DNA from 3 places in the Cytobacillus sp. FSL M8-0252 genome. Region 2 is predicted to be linked to each of the others. Evidence: riboswitches for the same ligand, from Rfam matches in the RefSeq annotation. Region 2 holds a riboswitch; each other region holds the start of a gene.
The links. A riboswitch is a leader RNA that binds a small molecule or an ion and turns the genes downstream of it on or off. The one in region 2 is predicted to bind cobalamin.

Region 1 (5,464 bases), 1.3 Mb from region 2:
CCGTTTTTAATGCTTCTGGGAAAATAGCGTCCGCTCCAGCTTCTGCATATGCTTTCGCTCGTTCAATCGCTTCATCAAGTCCTTCCACCGCTCGTGCGTCTGTTCTTGCTATTATCATAAGATGAGGGGCAACTTCTTTAATTACTCTAATTTTTTGTATCATTTCTTCTGATGTTACAAGCTGTTTTCCATTTAAATGGCCACATTTTTTCGGTAACTTTTGATCCTCTATCTGCACAGCAGCCACTCCAGCTTCTTGCATTTCTACAGCTGTTCTTGCCGCATTTAATATCCCACCGAACCCTGTATCAATATCAACAAGTAATGGCAAATTAGTTGCTCGAATAATTTCTTTCGCCCTTTCTGCCATCTCAGTAGATGTAACCATACCTAAGTCTGGCAGTCCTTTACTTGCCGTATATGCAGCGCCTGATAAGTACAGAGCATGAAAGCCTGCTTGTTTTGCCATTAAGCCTGCCATTGCATCATGCGCCCCAGGTATTTGCAATATATTCTTATCTAGCATTTTTGAACGAAATTGCTCAGCTAAATCTTGTTGAGTCACAGGTTTATGAACAATCCATGCCATCTTGCATCCCCTCCTAGATTAAGAATAAATTCATAAATTCATTTACTGCCATCTCTTTTAACGTTTCTTGATCGGAAATAGCTCCAGCAATGCTTTTTTGTGCCTTGTTTGAAAAATGAGTTTTAATATTATACTCGAATTTCTGCAATACTTTTGGAATCGCTTCGTCACGGCGGAATCGATGACCTAATGGATATTCACATTCAATCTTCTCAGAAGAAGTTCCATCCTTATAATGGATTTGAACTGCATTAGCGATTGAGCGCTTGTTCGGATCTAAATAATCCTTCGAGTATTGCAGATCTTCCACTACCTCCATCTTCTCTCGTAAGGTGTCTACTCGGGGGTCGCTAGCTACATCATCCTCATAATCCTCAGCGCGAATATTTCCTTTTAATAAACCAATAGCTGTAATGTACTGAATACAGTGATCGCGGTCAGCTGGATTATGTAATGGACCTGTTTTATCGATAATCCTAATCGCTGATTCATGTGTGGTAATCGTAATTCGATCGATATCGTTTAAATCACCCACATCGCCATTTTGATGAAGTGAAACGGCACATTCCGCTGCAGTTTGCGCGTGAAATTCTGCCGGATAAGAAACTTTGAATAACACATTTTCCATTACATAAGCACTTAACTCTCTTTGTAGGGTAAGTTTTTGCCCTTTAAACAGAACGTCTTCAAATCCCCAGTTAGGTGCAGATAAGACACTGTTATAGCCCATTTCACCTTTCACAGCCATCATAGCTAACTGAACACCCCTACTTGTCGCATCTCCAGCAGCCCATGATTTTCTTGAACCCGTATTTGGCGCATGACGATATGTCCTTAATGCAGAATTATCCACCCATGCAAGTGATAATGCATGAATCACCTCTTCTTTTGTTGCACCAAGCATCTTTGCCGTAACAGCAGTTGTTGCCACTTTAACAAACAGTACATGATCTAAACCCACGCGATTTAAACTATTATCTAGCGCTAATATTCCTTGAATTTCATGAGCCTTGATCATCATTTCCAGGACTTCAATCATTTTAACTGGCTCTTTACCAACTGAAAGACGTTGCCTACTTAAATAATCTGCAACTGCCAAAATACCACCAAGGTTGTCAGAAGGATGCCCCCATTCAGCAGCTAACCATGTATCATTGTAATCCAGCCAGCGAATCATACAGCCAATATTAAATGCACCTCTAATGGGGTCTAATTCAAATGATGTACCAGGGACTCTTGTTCCATTAGGTACAACCGTTCCTGGCACAACAGGACCAAGTAGTTTTGTACATTCAGGATAATCAAGCGCTAATATTCCACAACCAATTGTATCGAGCAAGATATAATGTGCCGTGCGATAAGCCTCTTCACTTGTTATTTCATAATCCAATACATAATCAGCAATTTCCGTTAAAATAACATCGGTTTCAACCTTTTCATTCGTTTTCAGCATTTACTCGTACTCCTCCTCAATTTGGTAAAGTATGACGTGCACCTGAATAAATGACCCGCGGTCTAAATAAGCGGTTGTTTTCATGCTGTTCAATGACATGGGCACATAAACCAACCGTTCTTGCACTAAAGAAAATCGGTGTGTAAAGTGGGATAGGAATTCCTAACATGCCATAAACCGGTGCGGCATAATAATCTAAATTAGGGTATAGCCCTTTCTCAACTTCCATGATTCTTTCTCCTGCTTCACATTTTCGAAGCAACGAATCATCTCCATTTTGTATGGATAACTCCTGTAGAGCTTCCTTCATTATTAATGCTCTTGGGTCCATTTTTTTCATATAAACTCTATGACCAAAGCCCATAATCTTTTCTTTTTTAAATAGTTTTTTATAGAAGAGACCTTCCACGCCAGCGACACTTTCCGCTTCATTCAACATGTACATAACCGCTTCATTTGCACCGCCATGCAAGCTACCTTTTAAACTTGCAACTGCGCCCGTTAACGCTCCAAATAGATCGGATTGCGTGGAAGCAATTACTCTTGCTGCAAATGTTGAGTTTGGCATTTCATGTTCACTATATAAAAGTAATGATTGGTCAAATACTCTTTCTTCTAAATCGGAAGGTACTCTACCAGTTAACATATAGAAAAAGTTGGCACTATATGATAGGGATTTATCCGGTTCAATTCTCTCCAGACCTTGTAATATACGATAACTGTTAGCTACAATTGTCGGAACTCCGCCAAGTAGACGATAAGCTCTTTCTTTATTTGCTTGCTTCGACCTATCATCTAAGGTCGAATCATATCCAGCCAAGCTTGAGATGCCAGTGCGGAGCCCATCCATTGGATGTGTTCCTTTTGGTAAATGAGTAAAAACCTCCATTACGGCCGTTGGTATTTCATAATAGGACTTTAACGTATTAGCTAATGAATTTTTTTCCTCGTCTGTTGGTAATTGATCTTCTAGAAGTAAATGGATAATATCTAAATAGCTTTTCGTTTTTGAAAGTTGAATTAAGTCATAACCTTTTATGACAATCTCTCCATGAACAGTATCTAAAAATGAGATGCTGGTCTCAGAAGCTATGATTCCCTCTAACCCTGGTATATACTTCTCCTCCATGCTCACAATCATTTTCCTCCCATCCAATTACATCGTGCCTGACAATGCTGTAAGCCCTTTCAGCATTCCTTAAATATATTTGGATCTTCTCTTCTTCTACAGAGAGTGTTCGGATGTCTTCTTTATACTGATCTAATACTTTTCTTAAACTATAACTCTCAGCAGAATAGCTGTTCATCATGATCGTTGATTTCATTATGTTCACATAATAAGGAACGGTTCCAAACAAAGCTTTTTCCTCCGTTCTTGCTCACCTTTTTACCATATCAATCCATTAAAAAAACAACTTCTAGAAAGAAGTTGTTAAGTTCAAACGAATACTAAAATAAACATGCGACCTTGGCATGTATTCATTACCCGTACTTAACACCTCCTATATCCACGTAGGAATTGATGTTTACACTAAACAGGCAGGTCTCCTGGCTTATGGTCAACATGATACGAAACCTTCCCATCTCCATTTTTAGGAAACAGTGGTATCTTTCATATCACTCGCAAATACAGTTGCGGGACAGCGACGGAATCCAACCGTACTTCCCTTTTAAGTAAATAGACAAGCTAGCATTCTATTTACACCTATTTTTGAAAATATTCAATTGTTCTATTTAAATATATCAATATTTTAGAAAATTGACAATTATTTTCTTAATTGTACTACTTTTCACTTTTAACTAACACTTGTTATTATAACAATTTAAATGTCGCCTACAAACATCTCTTAAAAGAAATACAATTTTAACATAACATTTACCATTTTACAGAAAAAAATCTATCGCCCATAGACAGACAAGACGGCTTTTTGTTATAGTATATTAGTTACCATTGATAACTATTTTAAATGAGGTGAATATTATTATTGCTAGCCAAAGGTTCTTTCATCACTTTATGATGCTTTATCGCCCTTTTGAGAATAGACTAAACAGCTTATTAACGAAACATCAATTACAACGGGCACAGTGGACAATTCTTTATTATCTCTACCATTTTGGTCCAACAACTTTAGTAGAGATTGCTGCATATCAAGGTGTCGAAAAGCCAACAGTTACGAGGACCATAAATCAGCTTGAGGAATATGGATATGTAGAAAAAATCCCAAGCATGGATAAACGTGAAAAGAAAATGAAAATAACGAACGAAGGTGAACGCATATACAAAAAAATCCGCATTCCGATTGATCAGTTCGAAATGGAAATATTAGAGGGAATCACACCTGAGGAACAAGAAGAATGTATTCGTATTTTTGATAGTATTAAAAGCAATTTGTAAGGAGGAAGAAAAGAATATGAGTTCAACAAAAGAAAAATTATGGACCAAGGACTTTATCACCGTTTCTTCCGTAAACTTTTTTCTAACATTAGTGTTTTATTTATTAATGGTTACGATTGCGGTGTATGCCGTTGAAGCACATCATGCGACCGCCAGCCAAGCTGGCTTAGTTACTGGCATATTTATTATAGGAACATTGGTAGGAAGATTGTTTATCGGTAAATATATTGATCGTATTGGACGGAAGAAGACTTTAATCATTGGCTTACTATTATTTAGTTTATCAACAAGTCTTTATTTTATTGAAATTGATGTCAATTTCTTACTTATTACCCGCTTTATCCACGGTTTAACATTAGGGATGGCAAGTACAGCAAGTGGTACAATTGTCGCTTCAGTTATACCGCAAACAAGGAAAGGTGAAGGAATCGGCTATTTTAGTATGAGTAATACTTTAGCGACAGCAATAGGACCTTTTATCGGTATGTTAATGAGTCAATACACAACTTTTCATACGATTTTCATTTTTTGTTTGATTCTTGGTATTATTGGCCTACTTATCGGGTTAACTGTGAATGTGAAAGAGTTAACTGAAGATCAAAAAGCTCAATTTCAATCATCTGGTTTTCAATTATCTAGCTTTATTGAACCAAAGGCACTTCCAATTGCACTCGTCACATTAACAGTCGCATTTTGTTATTCAAGCGTCTTGTCTTTTATTAACTTTTATGCAATTGAAAAGGACTTAGTAAATGCTGCTAGCTTTTTCTTCTTTGTCTATGCCATCGCTGTCTTACTATCCCGTCCTTTCACTGGTAAATTAATGGACAGCAAAGGGGCAAATTACGTGATGTATCCAGCGTTCATTTTATTTGGAGTAGGTCTATTCTTACTTAGTAATTCATCAAATGGTGTTATGTTATTAGTGGCGGGGGCTTTGATTGGCTTAGGCTTTGGTAATATGCAGTCTTGTACACAAGCGATTGCGGTCAAATTAACGCCATCCCATCGCATGGGGCTAGCTACT
Region 2 (5,464 bases):
AAGTTAAGGTTTCCGGTCTTGATTTTCGTCTTACTTCTCGTTATACCTAGCTTTTTAGCACAAAAAGAAACCTCATTTACTTATGGAATGGGGGATCAACCTGACAGTACTAGGTTAGGGCAAGACATCCAAAAAGTAGAAGAAATATTTGGCGAATCAACCGCTGTAGTATTATTGGTACCTAATAATGAAATAGGTAAAGAAAAAGAAATGATTGCATCTATTGAAGAGGTTGACCATGTCTCAAATGTAATTGGCTACACGAATATGGTTGGTTCGACTATTCCGCAAGAATATTTAGAGGAGGAAGCAAAGGAACAATTCTTATCTAATAATTACAGTCGAATCATCATTAATACTGATGCAGGAACAGAAGGAGATATTCCTTTTCAATTAGTAGAAGAGATAAGGGAAATAGGTACTAAGTATTTTGGTAATCAAGCGTTAACTTTAGGCGAAAGTGTTGCACTTTATGATATGAAATCAACGGTTACAGAAGATAATTCTTTAGTAAATACTTTAACCGTTATCGCGGTTGGATTCGTGTTACTTGTCACATTCAAATCATTATCATTACCGATTATCTTATTATTAACAATACAATCTTCTGTTTGGATTAATCTCGCCATACCCTATTTTACCGATACGTCATTAGTATTTATTGGTTATCTCATCGTTAGCACTGTACAGCTTGCAGCAACGGTCGATTATGCCATTTTATTAACAGAGACTTATAAGCATAATCGTGGAAAACTTTCTCCAAAACAAGCGATGAGAAAAACAATTGATGAGAAATTATTTTCCATTATCGTGTCTGCCTCCATTTTATCTAGTGTCGGATTTATATTATGGCTAACTTCTTCAAATCCAATCGTCGGTTCTATTGGATTATTATTAGGTAGAGGAGCATTGCTCGCGTTTTTACTCGTTATCCTTTTTCTACCTGCGTTATTATTACTATGTGATAAATTGATTCAAAAAACATCTCTACAAATGGACTTTAGTAACAAGGAGGAAAAACATGAAGATCATTAAATGGATGCTTATCACTGCTTCCCTATTTTTCTTTCCTGTGATGAATATACATGCTGAATCACAAACAGTTAAAGGCGGAATGAGTAAAGGGAAAGTAGCAAACAAAAATGAAGTGATTTATGCTAACTTGCTAGCAGACGGTAACCTAACCGAATTATATGTTGTCAATTCGTTTGAACTGATAGAACCTGGTGTGATAGAAGATTTTGGGAATTACCAAAAGGTTAAAAATCTAACTGACACATCAAAAATTAGCAAAGAAAATGATCAAATCACATTACAAGCAAAAGAAGAAAATTACTATTATCAAGGAAACTTACCAAATAACTTTGAGTTACCTTGGCGTTTTACAATTAATTATTACCTTAATAATAAAAAGGTTGAACCAGAAAATTTAGCTGGTAAATCGGGCGATATAAAAATGGAAATTGCTGTAGAAGCGAATGAAGGTAAGCGTTCTTCATTCTCTGAAAATTATATGCTGCAAATTAGCGTACCGCTGAACACTGAAAAATTCAAGGAGATAAAAGCCGAGAATGCCACTGTTGCACAATCCGGCAAAGATAAGCAGCTCACTTTTACCGTTATGCCGGAGCAGGAAGAAGTATTTACGATTGAGGCAGAAACAAATCATTTTGAAACAGAAGGTGTGCAAATATCTGCTTTACCTGCTTCACTTGCCATTGAAAGCCCAGATACTGAAGAATTGACGAGTGAGTTTCACTCATTAACTGAGGCAATTGGTGACATTCATCATGGTGTCGGAGACTTAGCAATAGGAATGAATGAACTATCATCAGGCTTACGGTCTTTAGAGGGTGGGTCTGCACAATATAAAAAAGGACTAAATGAATTAAGTCAGTCTGGTAACCAATTAACAGAAGGATCAGCACAAATAAATAATACTTTATCTTTGATTAAAGATGAGATGAAACAAGCCAGTGGCGTAAGTGGTATTGGGGAACTCGAGAATGTAACAATCGATCTGCCTGAGGTAGCGGATAATCTAGAACAAGCAGCAAATGATGTAGACCAAGTAGTTGTTAATTATAATGAGGTAAAAACACAAATCAATCGTGCTCTGGAGCAGATACCAGATAACCAAATTTCAGATAAAGAGATAAATAAATTATATGAAAGTAATGCGGATAAAGAGGTAATTGATCAATTGGTAGAAACCTATAGAGGGACAAAAGCTGCTCAAGAAGTTCTACTACTAGCCAAAGATAACCTTACAGACATGGTTGAACCGCTATCAACCTTTAGTCAATCAATGAGAGAAGCAGCAGGTAACCTTCGTGCAATATCATCTAATATAGACGAATCTATTCTTCAAATTGACATTGATGAAGGGTTAAAACAATTGACATCTGGTGTTGAAGAAATGGTATCTAACTATAATCAATTCCACCAAGGGTTACTTGCTTATACAGGCGGTGTTTCTGAATTAAGTACATCATATAGTGACATCCATGAAGGAATTAGCGGTTCTCTATCTGGAGCTGAGCAACTAACGAGAGGAGCTGGCTCGCTTCATAATGGAACTGGACAATTACATGATGCAACTAAAGACATTCCTGATGAGGTGACAAAAGAAGTGGATGAAATGATATCGCAATATGATAAATCTGATTATGAGCCAATTTCTTTTGTATCAGATAAAAATAATGAAAAGTTGGAACTAGTCCAATTTGTCATCCAAACAGATAAGATTAAAATAAAAGATAACAAAGAAGATGTAAAAGAAACAAAAGATAAAGTAGGATTCTTCGAGAAACTTCTTAACTTATTTAAGTAAACTTGAAAAACACGCCACTGCAATCTAGGAGGCGTGTTTCTCTTTTTGGTGGTAAATTTATATAAACCTTTCATGTTACATCAAACGATCGGTCAAAATGAAGAATTAGGCTTTCTTCTACTCGGATTGTAGGAGTGGATTTAATCAATGACTCTAGCTTATATTGTGGTTGGAAGAAAAATGATAAAGAGCCTAACTTTTTCATCATTTTAAGCTGAGAATACATATTCTAAAAAATAAATTGTAAATTTTCCGAAAAATTGATATATTGTTAGTGTGAAAACTAAATAAGCTAAATAAACAGGTGCTTGTTCATCAAGCTTAAAAGGGAAACCGGTTAGACTCCGGTGCTGTCCCGCAACTGTATTTGCGAGCGGATTGTACATAACCACTTATTCATTATTGAATAGGGAAGGAACAAATCCGCCACGACCATAAGCCAGGAGACCTGCCTGTTTTAGCCAACATCATTACCTACGCGGATAGGGGGTGTTAAGTGCGGATAGAAGAACATGTATATTACTCAACACATGTTTATTTGTTTGTCCACTCGTTACTTGACAACTTCTTTTAACAGGAGTTGTTTTTTGTTTGAAGGTGGTTTGCTTCTTGCTACTGATTTGAGCAAGCGCTCAATCAAAGGAGATAGAAAGATGTAAAGGGAGTGCACGATGGCGAAGCTAAAAAAAACGCTAGAAGAAAAGGGAGATATTTTTTCTCCTGAAGATTTTCTTGAAGAGGAACAACTCATTGCACAAACGGCAGAATTATTTATTAAGAATGAAGTGTTGCCCCAAATAGATTCATTAGAAAAAAAGAACTATGAAGTGGCTAAGAATCTGTTTCAAAAATCAGGGGAACTAGGTCTACTAGCTATTGATGTACCTGAGGATTATGGCGGGTTTGCACTTGGTAAAAAATTATCCGGGCTTATAGCTGAAAAGATAGGATACGGTGGGGCTTTTAGTGTTTCGTATAATATTCATGTAGGTGTTGGCACATTACCGTATGTTTATTTTGGTTCAGAAGCACAAAAACAAAAGTATTTACCACAACTCATCTCCGGGGATTGGATTGGTGCTTATGCCTTAACGGAAGCAGGAGCTGGATCGGACGCACTTTCACCGAAAACAAGAGCTATTTACAACAGCAAGAGTGATAGTTGGATAATAAATGGGGAAAAACAATGGATTACCAATGCTCACATAGCAAATGTGTTTGTTGTGTTTTGCCAAACAAATGACGGGATGACTGCTTTTATTGTTGAAAAAGACATAGCAGGCGTATCTATTGGTGCAGAAGAAGAAAAGATGGGTATTCATGGATCATCAACAGCTACTCTTATATTGGAAGATGTCGTTGTGCCATCCGCTAATATACTAGGAGAAAAAGGAAAAGGTCATCAAGTTGCCATGAATATATTAAATCTTGCTAGATTGAAGCTAGCTTTCTCGAATATTGGCACAGCTAAACAAGCCTTCAACTTTTCTCTTAGCTATGCGAAAGAGAGACAACAATTTGATAGAGCGCTGGTTAAATTTACGTTGATACAAGAAAAATTAGCTGAAATGGTGACATCTATTTATGCAAGTGAAAGTGCCGCTTATCGCACAGCAGATATGATTGATCAAGCTCCAACAGATGAAGGAATCACCTCTTTAAAAGCATTCGCAATGGAATGTGCCATAAACAAAGTACGATGCTCTGAAATGCTTGGGCATGTAACAGATGAGGCCGTTCAAATTCACGGTGGATACGGTTATATGAGAGATTACGATGTTGAGCGACTATATAGGGATGCTCGAATCAGTCGTATCTTTGAAGGAACAAACGAAATCAATCGCTTAACCATAGCAAAAAACTTACTTCACAAACACTCATCTAAAGATATCACAATCAATACCCCTACACCATTACACCAAGATAGAAACAGCCAATTTATTGAGTTTGGAAAAGAACTGTTATCGCTGTCTTTGGAAGCGGTTTCAAATGCAAAGATTGATATAAATAGGGAACAGCAGTATGCACGTCTTTTAGCTAATATCATCACAGAACTATACACAATGGAATCGACTTATATGCGGACATCAAAACTGCAACATCGAAAACAAAATCAAAAGTGGAAAGATTTAGCGACTGATATTATATGCGAACAATGCTTTCAATATTTGAAACAACAAACGATTAGCCTGATTTCAGCAGCGATACTTGATGAAAAAGAACGATTCGTTGCATTCGCAAACATTGAAAATTACCAAATCCCACTCTACAGCAATCTGTTATTGAAAAAAAGGCAATTAGCACAAATACTTATTGATCAACCAAAATTACTGAAATGAAGGGAGCTTAAATGATGGGTGAGAAAATCGGTTTTATTGGATTAGGGAATATGGGTTTACCGATGGCGCAAAGCTTATTATCAGAAGGCAATGAAGTGTACGGCGTCGACCTCAACAAAGATGCTGAAGCGGCATTGCTAAGGTCGGGAGGTGTGATTGGATTATCTATCAATAATATCATAAAGCAAGTAAATTTTATTTTCACAAGCTTACCTTCAATGAAAGCGGTGGAAGAAATCTATTTAGGTGAGGAAGGATTGATTACAAAAGCACGTGAAGGCATTGTCCTGAT
Region 3 (5,464 bases), 380 kb from region 2:
AAATCTTAATCGTGCAGCTTTGCACGATTTATTTTAAATGTTTATATAGGGTAGTAGGGTATAGTATTTAAAGAAAGGTGTGGTAGGAGCATATGTCTAATCAAGACGATTCTCACCAAAAAATTCATTTGCCAATTACGGGAATGACTTGTGCTGCCTGTTCTGCGCGAATCGAAAAAGGGTTAAGTAAAATGGATGGTGTAAACGAAGCGAATGTGAATCTCACTTCTGAAATAGCAACCATTTCCTATAACCCTCAAATAGTAGGAGAACATGCATTTCAGCAGAAGATTAAAGATCTAGGCTACGAAGTTGTTTTAGAGAAAGCTGAGTTTGATATTTCAGGAATGACTTGTGCTGCTTGTTCTGCGCGAATCGAAAAAGTTTTAAATAAACAGTCCGGTATTGCGCAGGCAAACGTGAACTTAGCTTTAGAAACAGGTACTGTAGAATACAATCCTGAACAGGTTTCAGTTGAAGAAATTATTGCAAAGGTAGATAAGATTGGGTATAGCGCTTCGCTAAAAACAACAGCCAGTGCAAATGCTGTGAGGGAACAGCATATTAAAAAGCAGCAAAAGAAATTTATCGCTGCTGCTATCCTTTCTCTACCATTACTTTGGACGATGGTTGGGCATTTTGAATTCACTTCATTCATTTTTCTACCAGATTTTTTAATGAACCCTTGGATACAGTTAATTTTGGCGACACCTGTACAATTTATTATCGGTTGGCAATTTTATACTAGTGCATATAAATCATTGAAATCTGGTAGCGCGAATATGGATGTACTTGTTGTATTAGGTACTTCTGCAGCTTACTTTTATAGTTTGTTTCTAACATTACAATCGATGAATGCAACACATGGTCATCATGTTGAGCTCTATTATGAAACGAGTGCGATTATTATTACCCTTATTTTGTTAGGGAAATTATTTGAAGCACGTGCAAAAGGAAGATCATCAGAAGCAATAAAAAAATTAATGAATTTAAAGGCTAAAAAAGCCGTTGTATTAAAAGAAGGGAAGGAAACCATTGTCCCTGTTGAGCAAGTAATGCAAGGCGATATGGTTATCATTAAGCCTGGTGACAGAATTCCTGTAGATGCAGTAATCATTGAAGGGCATTCAGCAGTTGACGAATCAATGTTAACAGGAGAAAGCGTGCCAGTTGATAAGAAAGCTGGTGATGAAGTAATAGGAGCAACTGTAAACAAAAATGGCCATTTAACAGTTGAAGCAACAAAGGTTGGAAAAGATTCAGCGCTTGCGCAAATTATTAAAGTAGTCGAGCAAGCACAAGGGTCAAAAGCACCTATTCAGCGGTTAGCCGATAAGATTTCGGGCATCTTTGTTCCCATTGTGGTAGCTATTGCCCTTGTTACCTTCTGTATATGGTTTCTTTTCTTGCAACCGGGTGATGTAGCTAGTGCGTTAGAAAAAATGATTGCTGTACTCGTCATTGCTTGTCCTTGTGCACTAGGATTAGCGACGCCTACTTCAATTATGGCAGGGTCTGGCCGTTCAGCCGAGATGGGTGTTTTATTTAAAGGTGGAGAGCATCTCGAGATGACACATGAAATTACAACTGTTGTGGTTGATAAAACAGGTACTGTTACAAATGGTCAGCCTGTATTAACCGATATCATAGTCGAGCCTGGAACAAATGAGGCCCATTTCCTTTCCATTGTTGCTGCGAGTGAGAAGTCATCTGAACACCCTCTTGCTGAAGCCATTGTGAAAGGGTTAGAGGAGAGAAATATAGAAAAAGTAAAAAGTGAATATTTCGAAGCGCTACCGGGTTATGGTATCTCTGCGAAAGTTACAGGAAAAGATGTACTGATTGGTACAGTTAGATTAATGGTAGAGAATGGGATAGACTCCTCTTGGTTCTCGAAACAAATGAAAGAATTAGAAGGTGAAGGAAAAACAGCTATGCTTGTGGCTATTAACGGTAGAGCAAAAGGCCTCCTTGCTGTAGCTGATACGATAAAAGATTCATCAAACGAAGCGATTCAAAGGCTACATGATATGGGGTTAGAAGTTATTATGATGACTGGAGATAACCAGTTAACCGCACAAGCCATTGCTAAAGAAGTAGGTATATCAAAAGTCATTGCAGAAGTCTTACCAGAAACGAAAGCAGAAGAAGTAAGAAAGCTACAAAGTCAAGGGAAAAAGGTAGCGATGGTAGGAGATGGTATTAACGATGCCCCAGCATTAGCAACTGCCGATATCGGCATGGCTATCGGTACAGGTACAGATATTGCCATGGAAGCAGGAGACATTACACTTATGCGTGGTGATCTAAATAGTATTGCTGATGCAATCATGATGAGTAAAAAAACCATTCGTAATATTAAACAGAATCTTTTTTGGGCGTTTGGCTATAATACAATCGGTATTCCTATTGCAGCTGCAGGTTTCTTAGCACCATGGTTAGCAGGTGCTGCGATGGCGTTTAGCTCTGTGTCCGTTGTATTAAATGCACTTCGTTTGCAACGTGTAAGATAAAAATAACAAGTTCCGTATGAATTTCTATAAAACATTCTATACAATAAACTGAATGAGAAAAACAAGCTAATTTAAATAGTTAGTTTGTTTTTCTATTTTTATAGAAGACATGAAGAAGATTGGTAAAAAAATTTTGTCCTTTAAGATAAATTATTTTCTTTTAATATGGAATATACCTTTAATTAATTTTTGCCCCACAACTTTAACACCATTGATTTATTTCAACAATTCTATGATTTTTTAATTTATTTACCAAAAAACTATTACTTTTCTGGTTTAAGCATACTCGTTTGAAGGTAAAAAAGTAGAGTTGGTCAGCTTGAACAATTTTTAATGGATTTCAAGACTTTTTTACACAAATAAGAAATGCTATTATTTATTATGGTCTTAAATTTACCGCTAAAAGAACGAAATGTATATTTTAGATTTAGATAAAAGAAATAAATTGTATTCTATGAAATGATGTGATATGATTACTCATACAATCTCAGATACAATATATAGTTATTTTTTTACTTCTCGACAACTACATATAGTAATTGGTTGAAGGAGTCCAAATGGACTTAAAATGGGAATCCGGATAAGCCGGAGCTGTACCCGCAACTGTAAGTGTGACGAAAAGAGGAAACCACTGTTCTTTTGAAAGAATGGGAAGGCTCTTAGTAGATTGATACACAAGCCAGGATACCTGCCTTCTTAATCAAAAGTTTCAATTCTTCGGGGCTTGAGAAGATGAAACGACAGTTGATGAAAAGAGTGTATTGTACACTTGTATTTATACTGTCGTTTGATCCGCTCAAGGTGTAACTGGGGCGGTTTTTTTTATGCCTAAATTTGATAGAAATAGTTTGAAGGAGGAAGGAATTTGAAAACAATGATTGATACGACAGTCAATTTTGAACAATTATATCAACAATTCAACAACTTACCAATTAGTGCGTTAGAAAAGCGTGCAGATCAATTAAATCACTTAGAGTTAGATAGTTTCTACGATCAGTTAATACTAGAATGTCTTTCTTACATAAATGTTAATGAACCTGATTGGACATATGTGGCTGCCCATTTATATTTAAAGAAGATTTATCAACAAGCAGCTGAGAACCGAGGGTACAGTGGTCAGGCTTATGGTGATTTTCATTCTTTAATTCAACAATTAAGTGATATTGATATTTATAGTCCTATTTTATTATCTAGTTATACAAAAGAAGAAATTGATGAATTAGGCAAAGAAATTGTCCCTGAAAGAGATCAGCTCTTTACTTATCTCGGGATCAAAATGCTTACGGATCGTTATGTAGCAAAAGATCGCCAAAAGAGGATTTTTGAATTGCCTCAAGAACGCTGGATGGTTATTGCAATGATTCTTATGCATCAAGAAGAAAAAAATCGGCTGCAATTAGTAAAAGAAGCTTACTGGGCAATGAGTAACTTATTTATGACCGTAGCTACACCAACTTTATCTAATGCAGGTAAGAATTGGGGACAACTATCTAGCTGCTTTATCGAAACAGTTGATGATAGTCTAGATTCAATTTATGACAGTAATACAGACATTGCTGCACTATCTAAAAATGGTGGTGGAATCGGCGTTTATTTAGGTAAGATTCGTAGTAGAGGTAGTATGATTAAAGGGTTCAAAGGCGCTTCATCTGGGGTGCTTCCATGGATGAAACAACTAAATAATACAGCTGTAAGTGTCGATCAACTTGGACAAAGACAAGGGGCAATTAGCGTTTATTTAGACGTTTGGCACAAGGATATCTTCTCTTTCCTTGATGCAAAGTTAAATAATGGTGATGAAAGATTACGTACACATGATTTATTTACCGGTGTATGTCTACCTGATTTATTCATGGAAAAAGTAGAAGAGCGTAGTAACTGGTATTTATTTGACCCACATGAGGTTCGACAAAAAATGGGCTTCTCACTAGAAGATTATTATGATGAAGAAGTTGGTGCAGGTACTTTTAGAATGAAATATCTAGAATGCGTCAATAATGAAGAGCTATCGAAGAAGGAAATTCCTGCTATCGATATTATGAAGTCTATCATGCGTAGTCAATTAGAAACTGGAACACCATTTATGTTCTATCGGGATGAAGTGAACCGTATGAATGCAAACGCACATGCAGGTATGATCTATTGTACAAATCTTTGTACTGAAATCGTTCAAAATCAAAGTGTAACAACAAGAGAAGAAGAGTATACAAAAGATGGTAAAATTGTCATCGAGAAAACACCTGGAGATTTCGTCGTATGTAACCTGTCTTCTATTAACCTTGCCAAAGCAGTGAATGAAGCAGTCATAGAACGATTGATTCCTATTCAAGTAAGAATGCTGGACAATGTAATTGATATTAATAAAATCCCTGTTATCCAAGGGCAGTTAACGAATAAAAAGTATCGCGCGATCGGCTTAGGTACTTTCGGCTGGCATCATTTATTAGCTACTAATAAGGTCGTTTGGGAAAGCCCTGAATCATTAGAATTTGCAGACCGACTTTACGAGAAAATTGCTTACTTAACAATTGAAAGTTCTATGAATCTAGCTGAGGAAAAGGGAGCCTACCCCGCATTCAATGGTTCAGATTGGCAAACAGGTGCCTATTTCGAAAAAAGAGATTACCTGAATGCTGATAGCGAACTTGATTGGCAAGGACTAATGGAAAAAGTGAGAGCAAAAGGAATTAGAAACGGCTATTTACAAGCGGTAGCACCAAATGCGTCAACTGCATTAATTGCAGGTAGTACACCGAGTATTGATCCAATCTTCAACAAGCAATACTCAGAGGAGAAAAAAGACTATCGTATTCCTGTAACTGCACCAGACCTAAACGCTCAAACTACGTGGTACTATAAATCTGCTTACCATATCGATCAAAAATGGAGCATTGCTCAAAATGCGAAACGTCAAAAGCATATTGACCAAGCAGTGTCATTTAATCTTTATA

Region 1: it holds a riboswitch for cobalamin, as region 2 does, so the genes downstream of both, MKX83_RS05900 (hypothetical protein) here and MKX83_RS12365 (acyl-CoA dehydrogenase family protein) in region 2, are expected to answer to the same signal.
Region 3: it holds a riboswitch for cobalamin, as region 2 does, so the genes downstream of both, MKX83_RS14100 (ribonucleoside-diphosphate reductase subunit alpha) here and MKX83_RS12365 (acyl-CoA dehydrogenase family protein) in region 2, are expected to answer to the same signal.

The regions. Positions count from the first base shown of each region.
Region 1 is NZ_JBBOWZ010000001.1:1,127,381-1,132,844, reverse strand. Features, by position in the region: gene prpB (methylisocitrate lyase) at 1-589, opposite strand, end outside; gene MKX83_RS05910 (bifunctional 2-methylcitrate dehydratase/aconitate hydratase) at 603-2,042, opposite strand; gene mmgD (citrate synthase) at 2,059-3,180, opposite strand; gene MKX83_RS05900 (hypothetical protein) at 3,125-3,400, opposite strand; cobalamin riboswitch at 3,564-3,766, opposite strand; gene MKX83_RS05895 (MarR family winged helix-turn-helix transcriptional regulator) at 3,994-4,437, shown strand; gene MKX83_RS05890 (MFS transporter) at 4,454-5,464, shown strand, end outside.
Region 2 is NZ_JBBOWZ010000001.1:2,429,483-2,434,946, reverse strand. Features, by position in the region: gene MKX83_RS12375 (efflux RND transporter permease subunit) at 1-1,035, shown strand, start outside; gene MKX83_RS12370 (YhgE/Pip domain-containing protein) at 1,022-2,833, shown strand; cobalamin riboswitch at 3,119-3,303, shown strand; gene MKX83_RS12365 (acyl-CoA dehydrogenase family protein) at 3,505-5,172, shown strand; gene MKX83_RS12360 (NAD(P)-dependent oxidoreductase) at 5,187-5,464, shown strand, end outside.
Region 3 is NZ_JBBOWZ010000001.1:2,810,742-2,816,205, reverse strand. Features, by position in the region: gene copZ (copper chaperone CopZ) at 1-9, shown strand, start outside; gene MKX83_RS14105 (heavy metal translocating P-type ATPase) at 93-2,513, shown strand; cobalamin riboswitch at 3,046-3,223, shown strand; gene MKX83_RS14100 (ribonucleoside-diphosphate reductase subunit alpha) at 3,388-5,464, shown strand, end outside.